2 regions of the Nitratireductor sp. CH_MIT9313-5 genome follow, and region 2 is predicted to be linked to the other one. Evidence: predicted binding sites of a transcription regulator. Region 2 holds the regulator's gene; the other holds the start of a gene.
What was found. Region 2 encodes LexA, which represses DNA repair genes until DNA is damaged. Its sites were predicted from a motif close to TGTTCNNNNTGTGTTCNG; they were not measured.

Region 1 (7,268 bases), on a different contig from region 2:
TTGGCTGGACTTCAAATGGGCGTTGCTACCCCTACCCCCAACACGACTTCACCGCGGCTGGAGGGGCTGGATCTTGCCCGCTTTGTCGCCTTTACGGGCATGGTGCTCGTGAACTTCTTCATGGTCATGAGCGACGAGGAAATGGCCGACAGCTGGGCCGCATGGATCATCGGTTCCATTTCCGGCCGCGCAGCGGCAAGCTTCGTGGTGCTGGCCGGTATTGGCTATGGTCTGCTTTCGCATGTGACGCCCGGCAAAAACCTCACTGCCCTCACGACGAAGCGCGCTCTGTTCCTGCTTGTCGTCGGGCTGGCGAACTCGCTGATCTTCGACGCTGACATCCTGCACTTTTACGCGTTCTACTTCCTTGTGGGTCTTGCCTTTGTGGGACTGTCCGATATCTGGCTGAAGCTTGCCATAGGCGCACTTGTCGCGGGCTTCCTGGCGCTTGCCCTCACCCTCGACTTTGATCAGGGCTGGGACTGGGAGAACTTCCTCTATCTCGATTTCTGGGAACCCGCGGGTTTCGTGCGAAACCTGCTCTTCAACGGATGGCATCCTGTTATTCCCTGGGCGGGCTTTTTCCTCTTCGGCATGCTTCTGGCGCGCAGGCCACTTTCCGAGCCGGCTTTCCAGCTTCGCCTGTTTCTCGCAGGCACCGGCGCTCTTGTCGCCGCGGAGAGCCTATCGGTCTATCTCTCCAACTGGGGTGACCAGATGGCAGAGGGCGTCTCAATACTTTTTGATACCACTCCGGTGCCGCCACTGCCGCTCTACATGCTGGCCGGTCTTGGCGCTGCTTGCATGGTCATCGGTGCTGCGCTGCTCGTCGCCCCATATCTACAGCGGCTTGGCGCTCTGGAAATATTTGCGCGGCCCGGACGCCAGACGCTGACGCTTTACATTGCCCATATCTTCATCGGCCTGACGATCATCGAAGCTATGGGCCTTCTGGGAGGACAGGAGGGTGAAACGGCTGTGGCCGCCGCCCTCCTCTTCGCAATATCGGCCATCTTCTATGCCAAGGCATGGTCCCGCATCTCACGCCGCGGGCCTGCGGAATGGCTGATGCGCAAACTGACGGGGTGACAATGGCACGACTGCAAAGCTCGATCTCCACCGGCGATCAGAAATGGCACGACAATGCCGCCGCCATGCAAGCGCTGGTGCGCGACATGAAGGAAAAAGCCGAGCGAATTGCGCTCGGTGGCTCGGAAGAAGCCCGCGCACGACACGAAAAGCGCGGCAAGCTTCTGCCGCGCGAGAGGCTGGCGCAGCTTCTCGATCCGGGTTCCCCCTTCCTCGAAATAGGCCAGTTTGCGGCCTTCGACATGTATGGCGGCGACATCGCCTCTGCCGGGCTCATTGCCGGTGTGGGCCGTGTCGAAGGCACGGAAGTGATGGTCGTCGTCAATGATGCGACCGTGAAGGGCGGCACCTATTATCCGCTTACGGTGAAGAAGCATCTGAGGGCTCAGGAGATCGCGCTCGAGAACAATCTGCCCTGCATTTATCTGGTGGATTCGGGCGGAGCCAACCTTCCAAATCAGGACGAGGTCTTCCCCGATCGCGACCATTTCGGCCGCATCTTCTTCAACCAGGCGAACATGTCGGCGAAGGGCATCCCGCAGATCGCCTGTGTGATGGGCTCGTGTACCGCAGGTGGTGCCTATGTGCCGGCCATGAGCGACGAGACGGTGATGGTGAAGGGCAATGCCACCATCTTTCTGGGCGGCCCTCCCCTCGTGAAGGCAGCCACCGGCGAGGTGGTGACAGCAGAAGAGCTGGGCGGCGCGGAGGTGCATACGCGTGAATCGGGCGTCGCCGACCACTATGCGCTTGATGACGAGCATGCGCTCGCAATCGTCCGGCGCATCGTCAAAAACCTGAATCGGAAGAAGGTTTTGCAACTGAACCTTCGCAAACCGATTCTGCCGGCATATGATCCGCATGAGCTTTACGGCATCATCCCTACCGACACGCGCCAGCCTTATGATGTGCGTGAGGTGATTGCCCGCATTGTCGACGGCTCGGAGCTGGACGAGTTCAAGGCCAATTATGGCACGACGTTGGTCACGGGCTTTGCGCATATCCACGGAATGCCAGTGGGCATCATTGCCAATAATGGCGTGTTGTTCTCAGAAAGCGCGCTGAAAGGCGCGCATTTCATCGAGCTTTGCTGCCAGCGCAAGATCCCGCTTGTCTTCCTGCAGAACATCACCGGCTTCATGGTGGGCCGCAAATATGAGGCGGGCGGCATTGCACGTGACGGCGCGAAACTGGTGACGGCTGTCGCCACGGCCAGCGTGCCGAAATTCACGGTGATCATCGGCGGCTCGTTTGGCGCCGGCAATTACGGCATGTGCGGGCGCGCCTATTCGCCACGCTTCCTGTGGATGTGGCCGAATGCACGCATCTCTGTCATGGGCGGCGAACAGGCGGCGACCGTTCTTTCCATCGTCAAGCGTGAGGGCATCGAGCGCAGGGGCGGCACATGGTCGGCGGAGGAAGAGGCCGAATTCAAGAAGCCGATTCTTGAAAAGTATGAGCGCGAGGGTCACCCTCTCTACTCTTCCGCAAGGCTGTGGGATGACGGGATCATCGACCCGGCAAAGACGCGCGAGGTGCTGGCGCTTTCGCTTTCGGCTTCGCTCAACGCCCCGATCGAGGACACCAAGTTCGGCGTGTTCCGCATGTAGTTCAACCTTGCGCAAGAGACGCGCATGGGAGGGAAGATGTTCAAGAAGATATTGATTGCTAATCGCGGTGAAATTGCCTGCCGCGTCATGCGCACGGCACAGAAGATGGGCATTGCCTGTGTTGCCGTCTATTCGGATGCGGACCGCAATGCACTTCATGTCGCCATGGCCGATGAAGCCGTGCGCATTGGCGAGGCGCCGGTGGGCGACAGCTATTTGCGCGTTGACCGCATCATCGAGGCGGCAAGGAAAACGGGAGCGGAGGCCATCCATCCGGGCTACGGCTTCCTCTCCGAAAACCCCGAATTCGTGGAGGCGGTGGAGGCCGCGGGGCTGATTTTCATTGGCCCGTCGGCGAAATCCATCCGCGCCATGGGGCTCAAGGATGCTGCCAAGCGCCTGATGGAAAAGGCCGGCGTGCCGGTCGTGCCGGGCTATCACGGCGACACGCAGGCGCTGGTGGCATTGGCAACCAAGGCCAACGAGATCGGCTACCCCGTACTCATCAAGGCGCGTGCCGGTGGTGGCGGAAAGGGCATGCGCCGGGTGGACGATCCCGACCAGTTTGCCGAAGCGCTGGCCGCTGCCAAGCGCGAGGCGAAGGCGGCTTTCGGTGACGAGGCCGTTCTCGTGGAAAAGCTGATCGAGAAGCCGCGCCATATCGAGGTACAGGTCTTTGGCGATTCCCACGGCAATGTGGTGCATCTGTTCGAGCGTGACTGTTCAGCCCAGCGGCGCCACCAGAAGGTGATCGAGGAAGCGCCCGCTCCCGGCATGAGCGACGCCATGCGCGCGGCCATGACGGAGGCTGCGGTCAAGGCTGCCAAGGCCATCCACTATCGCGGCGCGGGCACGATCGAGTTCATCGTCGACGCATCGGAAGGGCTGCGCCCCGACCGTTTCTGGTTCATGGAAATGAACACGCGTCTGCAGGTTGAACACCCGGTTACCGAGATGGTCACGGGTATTGATCTGGTGGAATGGCAATTGCGTGTGGCGGCGGGTGAAGCCCTGCCGCTGACACAGGAAGAGATCCATCTACGCGGCCACAGTTTCGAGGCACGCATTTATGCCGAGGATCCCTCGCGTGACTTCCTGCCGGCCATCGGTACGCTGCACCATCTGCGCTTTCCGCAGGAATTCGGTGATGCCGAGGGACGAGTGGAGACCGGTGTGCGTGAGGGAGACACGATCTCCCCCTATTACGATCCGATGATCGCCAAGCTCGTCACCTGGGGTGAGGATCGTGCTCATGCGCTGAAGGCGTTAAGGGATGCGCTCGGCAAGACCGAAATCGCAGGCTCCATCGTCAACACGTCCTTCCTCTGGCGCCTGGCGGACAATGAAGCCTTCAAGGCCGGTGACGTGGATACGGGCCTTATTGCGCGCGATGCGGAAGCTCTCACCCGCCATCACCGCCCCGACGCGCGTCTGGTTGCGCGTGCTGCCCTTCTGGCATCCGGTGCCGGGCAGGCGCAGCAGACGGATGATCCTTTCGATGCGCTTGCCGGCTATGCGCATTTCCAGCCTGTCAGCCGCCGCGGAAAGCTGGCACTGGGCGACGAGGTGCTGAACTACCGCCTGCAGGCACAGGGCAACGGTCGATATTCGATCGCCGTATCCGGCGATGGCGGTGACGATATCGCGACCTTGCGCACGGACGAGCCCGTCAGGGCCGCTCGCTGGCCGGGGCATATCACGTTGTTTGCCGGTGCGGAGAGTTTCACCTTCCAGGCTATCGATCCACTTGAGGCTGCTGCCGATGCGGCTGCCGGTGCAGATGTTCTGCGTGCGCCGATGCCCGGCCTCGTCAAGATGGTCAAGGCGAAGGCCGGCGACAAGGTGTCTGCCGGACAGCCCATCCTCATACTCGAAGCCATGAAGATGGAGCACACGATGAACGCACCGCGTGACGGCGAGATTGCGGAAATCGTTGACGAAGGCGCGCAGGTCAGCGACGGCACCCTGCTTGTGCGCTTCCACGAGGAATAGGAAAACGCCGCAGATACCCCTTCAATAACGGGATCTGCGGCGTTCTTCAGCCAAAACTGTTCCGTTGCCGCCCCCACGTGACGGACAGTTCCGGCCGGCGCCCCCAGCGCTACTGGTGAATTCTTTATGTTCGCTTCCGCGCATGGTCCGCGGAAGCCGGTCGGCTCATCCGACCTTTGCCAATCAGTGCATCGTCATCCATTCGCGGGCTTCGCGAAGCGCACGGGCGAGTTCCGCCTTGGACATGGCCAAAGCCATCTCCGCCCGCATCTCTGCCGCACGTTCGGAGCCCTTGATGGCCGCGATGTTGAACCATTTGTGTGCGGCAACGAGATCAACCTCGCAGTCGCGGCCGGTGGCATACATCAGGCCGAGCTGAAGCAGCACATCCACCTGTGCGCCTGCGCCGATCGAGCCCGTATCCGGTTCATGCATGTGAAAGCGTGCCATCTGTCTGATCCTCTTTCAAAACCCCTGAGAGCGGCCCGTTCTTTTTGTCCCGATGAACGGTGTCGCGATGGTTTTGAGAATGCCAGAGAGCGCTGAAATGCGCGTTAAATGGCTTGCTTAACCGGCGGAAAACAAAGTCCAAACAGCCAGTTAAAGGTCAGATTCCGTTAAACATCAAAGTGACGGAGTTCTGCGGCATTCGACGAAAATTCAGCTAAAATTGACCTTGGCGATTTCAAGATTTCGCTAACCACCATTCAGTGTCGCTTCCCGGACGATGTTGAGAATTGCCGTTTTGGATGGCGCTTTCCAAGGCCTCACAAGACGGCTTTCGCTGCCGCGGAAATTGCATTACGCTTACGTGCGCGTAATCGTTTGGATCAGGGAGGACAAGAATGATCCGCAAATTCATGATCGCCACGGCTCTGGTTGCCATGGCTGCAGGCAGTGCGATGGCAGACCCGATCGAGGGCAACTGGCGTACGCAGTCCGGCAGCACCGCACAGATTGCTTCCTGCGGCGGTTCCTATTGCATCACGCTGAAAAGCGGCAAGCATTCCGGCAAGCAGATCGGCAAGATGAGCGCCAGCGGCGGCGGCAAATATGCCGGGCAGATCACTGATCCCGACAGCGACAAGACCTACAAGGGCAAAGCCACGCTGACCGGCAGCTCGCTGAAACTCGGCGGCTGCGTGCTCGGCGGCATCATCTGCCGCAACCAGACCTGGAAGCGCATGTAGGCTTAAAGGCTTGGAAACAGACAAGGGCAGGTGCCACGTGGCCCCTGCCCTTTATTGTTGTTTATCTGAATAATCTCTAGCTTGCGCGTTGGTTGAACAGGACCTTCTGCGCTTCCTTGTCATCGGCAATGTTCTTGCGATGCTCCTGGCCAATCTCGATACCCTTGGCGACTGCGGGTCGTGCCATCATGGTCTCGAACCAGCGCTTGAGATTGGGGAAGTCTTCAAGGTCCTGCCCCTGGTTCTTGTACGGCTTTACCCAGCCTATGCACGCGATGTCGGCGATTGAGTATTCACCCGCGAGGAAGTCGCGGTCGGCGAGGCGCTTGTTCATCACGCCGTAGAGCCGGTTGACTTCGTTCGTATAGCGATTGATGCCGTACTCAATCTTCTCCGGCGCATATTGGCGGAAGTGATGGGCTTGGCCGGCCATCGGACCAAGACCTCCCATCTGCCAGAACAACCACTGGTCAACCTCGACGCGGGCGCGCTCGTCGCTTGGATAGAGCTTGCCGAATTTGCGGCCGAGATATTGCAGGATCGCGCCTGATTCAAACACGGAGATTGGTTCACCATCAGGACCTTCCGGGTCAATGATGGCGGGCATGCGATTGTTGGGAGAAATCTTCAGAAAGTCAGGCTCGAACTGCTCGCCTGCGCCGATATTCACATAGCGGATCTCGTAGGGAACGCCGAGCTCTTCCAGCATGATGGAAATCTTCCAGCCATTGGGCGTGGGCCAGTAATAGAGTTCGATCGGTTTGGATTGACTTGTCATGAGTTTCTCCTGGTTGGGTGCGACATATAGGTGCTGCAGCCGTTACACGCCAACCCCGATCTCGACACAATTGCGTGCCTGCGATATATACACCCTGTTTACATTAAACCTTTGCGTATCAACCTTTTTGAACGACAGATGAACGGGCACCTCAGCATCCGTTCAGTCAGGCCACACTATTTTAAGGGCCAAGACGAGGGAAACACACATGCTGACGCGTGGTTTCACGATGATATGTCTCATCGTTTCGATCCTGGGAATGTTCGGGGCGGTTGCCGTTGCGGACCTGACCCGGACCCGAGGAACAGACGTTGCATCCGATGTTTCCTGCATAGAGAGGACGAGCTGCATCCGCTAAGGACTGCAGCCAGACGCAGGGTTTAGGGTAAATGAGCAATCTGTATAGCAACATCAAGACGTCTCTGAGCTACCTGCCCCGCGTTCTCGTGCTGGGGATGCTCCTGGCGCTTCCGCTCATTGCCGTAAACCAGGTGCGCGCCGACAATGGCTCCATTCTCGAAAGCATCGAGGAAAAGGGCGGCGGCATCGGCTTCGTGCTTCTGGTCAGCCTGCAGCGCGGCTGAGTGAGCGATCTGGCGGTGGACAACA
Region 2 (7,268 bases):
CCGAAGAAACGAATGAGTGGCTACGGCGCGCAGGGCTGGCGCATATTCTGGCAATTTCAGGCCTGCACATGGCATTGGCCGCCGGATGCGTCATGCTTGGCGTGCGCTGGGGCTTCGCGCTCTTTCCTCAGAGCGCCTCGCGCCTGCCGGTGAAGAAATATGCCGCAGGCGCAGCTTTGCTTCTGGCCACGCTTTATCTGCTGATCTCCGGAGGAGCCGTCGCCGCGCAACGCAGCTATATCATGCTCGCCGTCATGCTGGCAGCGCTTCTGTTTGATCGCGCGGCGATAACAATGCGTAATCTCGCCATTGCCGCCCTCATCATCATTGCCGCATCACCCCATGTGGTGGTCGGGCCCAGTTTTCAGATGTCCTTTGCGGCGACTGCGGCACTGATTGCCGCGTATGGATGGTGGACGGAACGCCGCCGCAGGGCCTCGCACCGGCCGCATCGGGAGCGAGGGCTGGCCGCTCGCGTGGCAATGGCGGTACTACTGTTCTTCGCCGGGCTTTGCGCGACCAGCATTATTGCCGGCCTGGCAACCAGCCTGTTCGGAGCGTGGCATTTTCAGCGCGTCAGTCCTTATGCTTTGCCTGCAAATCTGGCGGCCATGCCCCTGGTCTCGCTTGTTGCCATGCCATCTGCGGTAATCGCAATGATCATGATGCCATTTGGGCTGGATGGACCATTCTGGCTCCTGATGGGCAAGGCGATAGAGGGGATTACGCTGATCGCCGAAACGGTTTCAGATCGCAGTCCCATTGATGCGATCGGTCTGATGCCGCGGGGCGCATTCCTGCTGCTCGTCAGCGGGTTTACATTGCTGGTCATTTTCACGACGCGGTTGAGAATTCTGTCGCTCCCGTTCCTGCTTGCCGGACTGGCCGTCTGGTCCCAGCGCGACCTTCCAGATGTCCTTGTGAGCGATGATGCGCGGCTCGTCGGTGTCCGCGTGGCAAACGGGGCACTGGCGGTCAACAGAGACCGGCCCAACGGCTTCACCATGGGTGATTGGAAACATGCGCTGAATGTCGATCAGGTGATCAAGCCGCAGGGTGTGGATGAGGGGCAGGCCACACCAGACAACGCCTTTTCATGCGCCGACACGGTCTGCTCGCTGGAGCATCCCCATGGTGGAGCAATCGTGCATCTGAAGGACCCGGCAGACACTAGAGCCTATTGCTCGAAAGCTGCGGTGATCGTGGTCGACGATGCCACAATCTCCTCTCCATGCGGCAGGCACGTGTTGCTGCTGACCAAGAAGGATCTCGCACAAAATGGTGCTGCGGCAATCTATCTGTCGACCAGACCGGACAGGATAACCCGACTTGTACATGCCGTGGCCAGGCCCTATCGGCCCTGGCATGAACACCGACAATATTCTCGCGCTGCAAGGGCCTGCCGCCCTACCGGAGGGATTAACCCTCCTGCGGGCGCGCTATGAATTCAGCAGCGACCCGAGGGCTCACAAGGTCAGTAGCGGCGGATCAAACCGACCAGCTTGCCTTGAACCTTCACGCGGTCGGGGCCGAAAATGCGCGTCTCATAGGCAGGATTGGCTGCCTCAAGCGCAATGGATGCGCCCTTGCGCCTGAGCCTCTTGAGTGTGGCTTCCTCATCGTCAACCAGCGCAACAACGATCTCACCGGGATTGGCCGAACTGGAATGTTTGATGATGACAGTATCACCATCGAAGATCCCAGCCTCGATCATCGAGTCGCCTTTTACTTCCAGAGCGTAGTGCTCCCCACCTGAAAGCATATCCGGCGGTACCGTGATGCTGTGGGTCTGGTGCTGGATGGCATCGATGGGCACACCGGCTGCGATACGCCCCATGACCGGGACGCTGTAGGCGCCACCGTCTTCAGCCGGTGCAGGCGCGGGAGCGGCGGGACGGGCAGGTTCGGGCGTTTTGCCGAGGCTACCCTCGATCACGCTTGGCTGAAACTTGCGTGCAGTGCCGCCAAGACCTGGTGCGATCGAATCAGGCAGGCGCAACACTTCCAGCGCACGAGCCCGGTTGGGAAGCCTGCGGATGAAGCCCCTTTCCTCGAGCGCGGTAATCAAACGATGAATGCCCGACTTGGAAGCCAGGTCGAGCGCCTCCTTCATCTCGTCAAACGAAGGCGGGATGCCCGTCTCCTTCAGACGCTCGTGGATGAAGAGCAGCAGCTCGTGCTGTTTGCGTGTCAGCATTGCCGACTCCCGGAATCAGTCATAAACAAAACCAGAACATAATGTATCTGTTCCAGTTGTGTTCCGCAACGGCAATTTTGGCGTCAGTCTCGCAGCATCAGGATCCGGCATCTGTCGCCGGCGGCCGCGGCGGGTGCGTGGGGTTCCCTGATGAGGAGGCAGTTTGCGGCAGCATAAGCCGTCAGGTGCGACGAATCCTGGTGAGCAAACGGTGTTGCTAGAAGCCCCTCAGGGCCTTGTACCGCGACTGCACGCACATAGTCCTGACGTTCATCATTGGCCGACATGGCAGTGGCGAGCCTGGCGCGGCGGATATCGGGACGGAAGATAGCGCCGGAGAGCCGGGCCAGGAGCGGTCGCAGAAAGAGTTCGGCGCAGACAAGACTGGAAACAGGGTTGCCGGGCAGGCCCAGCACCCGCTGGTTGCCCAATCTTCCGGAGATCAATGGCTTGCCCGGGCGCATGGCAACTTTCCAGAACGAAAGCTGCATTCCCGCGTCAGCCAGTGCGCTGCGCACGAGGTCGTGTTTTCCAACCGATGCGCCGCCGAGCGTGACCAGAACATCCGCTCCTTGACCGGAGGCTTGCTGCAATGCCGCAGAAATCAACGCTGCGTCGTCGGGTATGATGCCCAGATCAAGCACTTCAGCACCTTCCTGTTCGGCTATGGCTGCGATGCCGAATGTGTTGGATGCGATGATCTGATTTTCTCCGATCTCGTCGCCGGGAGGGACAAGCTCGTTACCGGTGGCAAGTACCGCCAGAAGCGGTTTCCTGTGCACGCATAGGCTCGGATGTCCGCCAGAGGCGGCAAGTGCCAGAGCTGCGGGATCGAGTTTGCGCCCCGGTTCAAGCAGGGTGTCGCCTTCACGAAAATCGAGGCCTGCCAGCCGGATATTTCGTCCAACCTCGACGGGACACGTCGCACGGATTGTTGCCTGACCGGTCTGTTCGGTGTTCTCCTGTATCAGGACAGCGTCAGCACCTTTCGGCACAGGTGCCCCGGTGAAAATCCGTACCGATTCCCCATGCTTGAGCGTGCCTTCGAACCGTGTGCCAGCCGCAGCCTCTGCGACCACGCGCAGGTTGTTCTGGGGTTTGCGGGTGTCGTCCGCACGTACCGCAAAGCCGTCCATTGCGGATGCGTCGAAGGGCGGCTGGGTCCGGTTGGCATATATCGGTGACGCAAGGACACGTCCTGACGCTTCTCTCAATGGCACGCATTCGGGTTCCAGCGGCTTGACGCCGTCCAGAACTCGCTCCAGCGCTTCATCAACGGGAAGAAGTGCCATCCGGTGCGTCTTCTCTTCTCCAGTGGCCCGATTTGCCGCCGGCTTTCTCGACAAGGCGGAGATTGGTGATTTCCATGCCGCGATCCATGGCCTTGGCCATGTCATAGATGGTCAGGCAGGCAACGGAGGCTGCTGTTAGAGCTTCCATCTCCACGCCTGTCTTGCCGGTCACCCGTGCGGTTGCACAAATGTGAAGGCCCGGCAGTTCCTCGTCGGGTTTGATTTCGACGGCAACGCTGTCGAGACCGAGAGGGTGACAAAGCGGGATGAGTTCGTGGGTGCGCTTTGCAGCCATGATGCCTGCAATGCGTGCAGTGCCGATAACGTCACCTTTCTTGGCATCGCCTCTGCGGATGGCATCCAGCGTTTCCGGACGCATTTTCACGGATCCCTCAGCCATTGCATGGCGGGCGGTTTCGCTTTTTGCGCCAACATCCACCATCTGCGCAGTGCCATCGGAGGTGATATGGGTGAGCCGCGTCATGGAAACTCAAGCAGCCACAGGAGCGAGCAGATCGCGTGTGGCTTGGGCTACATCATCCTGGCGCATCAGGCTCTCGCCGATCAGGAAGGTGTTGATGCCGCATTTCGACAGGCGCTGGCAGTCAGCATTGGTGAAGATGCCGCTTTCGCCCACAATCAGCCGCTCATCGGGGACAAGCGGTGCCAGCTTCTCGCTGGTCTCGAGGCTGACTTCGAATGTTCGCAGATTGCGATTGTTGATACCAATCAGCGGTGAGGACAGTTTGAGCGCTCGCTCAAGCTCGGGTTCGTCATGAACCTCCACCAGCACGTCCATGCCAAGTTGGAAAGCCTCGTCTTCAAGTTGGCGCGCCTCATCGTCGGTGAGGGAAGCCATGATGAGCAGGATCGCATCTGCTCCCCAGGCGCGGGCTTCGTGAACCTGATAGGTCTCGAACATGAAATCCTTGCGCAGGACCGGAAGACCCGAGGCATTGCGCGCCTGTGCAAGATATTCCGGCGCTCCCTGGAATGAGGGCTTGTCCGTCAACACAGAGAGGCAAGTCGCGCCGCCTTCGCGATAGGCTTCGGCGAGTGCCGGCGGGTTGAAGTCCGCACGGATCAGTCCCTTGGAGGGGCTTGCCTTCTTCACCTCGGCAATAAGCGCAAAACGGCCCTTGTCGATGTCAGAGCGCAATGCGCGTGCAAAACCGCGGGGCTCTTCGACATCTGCGGCTTTCGCCTTGAGCTCGCTCAGCGGAACAGCGGCTTTTGCGGCCGCGATCTCCTCGCGCTTGTAGGTCTCGATCTTTTCCAGAATGTCAGCCATTGCCGTCCTTCGCATGTCGCTCCGGCTTACCGGTTGGACACTTCGACCAGTTTTTCGAGGCGCTTCAGAGCGCTGCCATTGTCGATTGCCGCCTGGGCCATCTTCACGCCGTCCTGCAGATTCTCAGCCTTGCCAGCCATGGTCAATGTACCGGCTGCGTTGAAAACTGCGATATCGCGATAGGCATTGCGCTCTCCTTCAAGAACGGCACGCAGCGCGCGGGCATTGTACTCGCCGTCGCCGCCCTTGAGATCAGCTACGGTCACGCGTGGGAGACCGACTTCCTCCGGCGTCAGATCAAAGGTCCGAATCGCACCGTTTTCAAGGGCGGCAACCTTGGTTGTGCCGGCAGTCGTTATCTCGTCCAGGCCGTCGCCATGTACGACCCAAGCCCTGTCCGTGCCAAGCTCCTTCAACACCTCTGCCAGCGGTTCGACCCACTGGGGCGAGAATACCCCCACGAGCTGATGCTTGACGCCGGCGGGATTGGAAAGCGGTCCGAGCAGGTTGAAAATCGTGCGGGTACCCAGTTCCACGCGTGCTGGCCCCACATGGCGCATCGCAGCGTGGTGGTTGGGCGCGAACATGAAGCCGAGACCTGCTTCGGTAATGCACTCGGAGATCCTCTCCGGCCCGATATCGATATTCACGCCAAGTGCGGCAAGGCTGTCGGCAGCACCGGAGCGGGAGGAGAGGGCGCGATTGCCGTGCTTTGCCACCGGAAGGCCGCTGCCGGCAATGATGAATGCGGCGCATGTGGAGACGTTATAGGTGCCTGAAGCGTCTCCACCGGTGCCGACAATGTCCACTGCGTCTTGCGGAGCGGAGACGGTGAGCATCTTGGAGCGCATCGTATCTACGGCGCCGGTGATTTCCGCTACCGTTTCGCCACGGACCCTAAGCCCCATGAGGAAGCCGCCGATCTGCGCAGGGGTGGCCTCGCCCGACATGATAATCTCGAAGGCTTCACGCGCGCGTTCGAAGTCGAGAGGTTCACCCGCGGCGACTGTCGAAATGTGCTTTTTGAGATCTGCCATGGCTCAGAAGCTCATTGCCTGTTCGACGGCATTGCGGTTCACGCGGACCTCATATTTCTGCTGCAGGCCCTGCACTAGCTGCTGAACGAGGTCGTTCGCATAGGCTGAACCGGTGGAGGAAACCACGTCCTGGGGCAGGGCGTCAGGCCCTGTTTCAGCCGGGGCGAAAACTTCCGTTACCTTGAACAGGAAACGACCTTCACCGGCCGGGTTGGGGAATACGCCCACACCCTGCGGTCCAACATTGAACGCTGCTGCTACACCATCACGGCCAAGATCGGAGTCGTCCGCCAAGCGCTTCAGACCGCGCTTCACCTGCTTTTCCTGTCCGATCTCTTCGGCAACCGCGTCGAGCGAGGTGCCCGAACGGATGCTCTGCGCCAACTCGTCGGCGCGCTCGCTCAGACGGCTTGCGGCTTCCGCTTCCTTCCAGTCTGCCACAACCTGGTCGCGGACTTCGTCAAGGTCGCGCTCACGCGCCGGCACGATATCCTCCACCTCGTAGAAGAGATAACCGTTAGCGCCCAGATTGATGGGAGCATTTTCGATGCCTGTGTCGGTCTCGAAAGCTTCGGAGAGAAGATCCCGCGAAGCGGGAAGGTCGGAGATAACATTGCCAGCTTCATCGCGGGCATTGCGGTCCACCTTCTCGATAACCTGCATTTCAAGGCCAAGCCGCTCGGCTGCCTCCTTCATCGTGGCACCACCGGCACGCGCGTCTTCATAGGTGTCGTAAACGTCAAGAAGCGTACGGCTTGCTTCATCCAGAGCGAGTTCGTTGCGGATCTCATCGGCAACTTCCGCCATCGGAGTCACTTGCTCGGGTGTCACATCGGTCACGCGCAGAATCACATGTCCGAACGTGCCTTCAACCACTTCGCTCACCCCGCCTTCGGGCAGTGCGAATGCAGCTTCGGCCAGAGCCTGGTCAGAAAGCTCGTTTTTCGCAAAAGTGCCCAGCTCCGCATCCTCCAGTGACAGATCGCGCATCTCCACGAGGTCTTCGAAGGTTGCTCCGGTGCGCATGCTCTCGCGCGCGGCTGTTGCCTCTTCTTCCGTCGGGAACACGATTTGCTCGATGGTGCGCTTTTCTGGCTGCGTGTAACGCTCTGCGCGCCCTTCGTAGTACTCGCGCACCTGCTCGTCTGTGACGCTTTCGGGGTCTGCGATGTCTTCAGGCTCAAGTTTCACATAGGCAATCTTGCGATATTCGGGAGCCGCGTAGTTCTCGCTGTTCTCCTCGAAATAGCTTGCGAGTTCTTCGTCCGAGGGTTCCTCGATCGGCTCCACGAGGGAGCGTGGCAGCGGCACGAACTCGATCGTGCGGCTCTCACCGCGATACCGGGCAAGATTGCGCAGGAAGGTTTGCGGGGCATCCATGCCGTCGGATACGGCCTCTATGATCTGCTGCCGGATGGCGACCTGTTCGCGGTTCTTCAGATAGTCTTCCG

Region 1: WA367_RS16560 (sel1 repeat family protein) is a predicted target of LexA. The motif match lies at 5,269-5,286, and genes of this name have one in related genera.

What each region holds. Positions count from the first base shown of each region.
Region 1 is NZ_JAYMER010000022.1:238,198-245,465, reverse strand. Features, by position in the region: gene WA367_RS16575 (DUF418 domain-containing protein) at 1-1,089, shown strand, start outside; gene WA367_RS16570 (carboxyl transferase domain-containing protein) at 1,092-2,699, shown strand; gene WA367_RS16565 (acetyl/propionyl/methylcrotonyl-CoA carboxylase subunit alpha) at 2,736-4,691, shown strand; gene WA367_RS16560 (sel1 repeat family protein) at 4,875-5,141, opposite strand; gene WA367_RS16555 (DUF2147 domain-containing protein) at 5,537-5,881, shown strand; gene WA367_RS16550 (glutathione S-transferase family protein) at 5,958-6,659, opposite strand; gene WA367_RS16545 (hypothetical protein) at 7,049-7,243, shown strand.
Region 2 is NZ_JAYMER010000014.1:403,669-410,936, reverse strand. Features, by position in the region: gene WA367_RS09470 (ComEC/Rec2 family competence protein) at 1-1,445, shown strand, start outside; gene lexA (transcriptional repressor LexA) at 1,475-2,197, opposite strand; gene WA367_RS09460 (molybdopterin molybdotransferase MoeA) at 2,281-3,489, opposite strand; gene moaC (cyclic pyranopterin monophosphate synthase MoaC) at 3,470-3,973, opposite strand; gene trpC (indole-3-glycerol phosphate synthase TrpC) at 3,980-4,780, opposite strand; gene trpD (anthranilate phosphoribosyltransferase) at 4,807-5,817, opposite strand; gene WA367_RS09440 (peptidyl-prolyl cis-trans isomerase) at 5,821-7,268, opposite strand, start outside.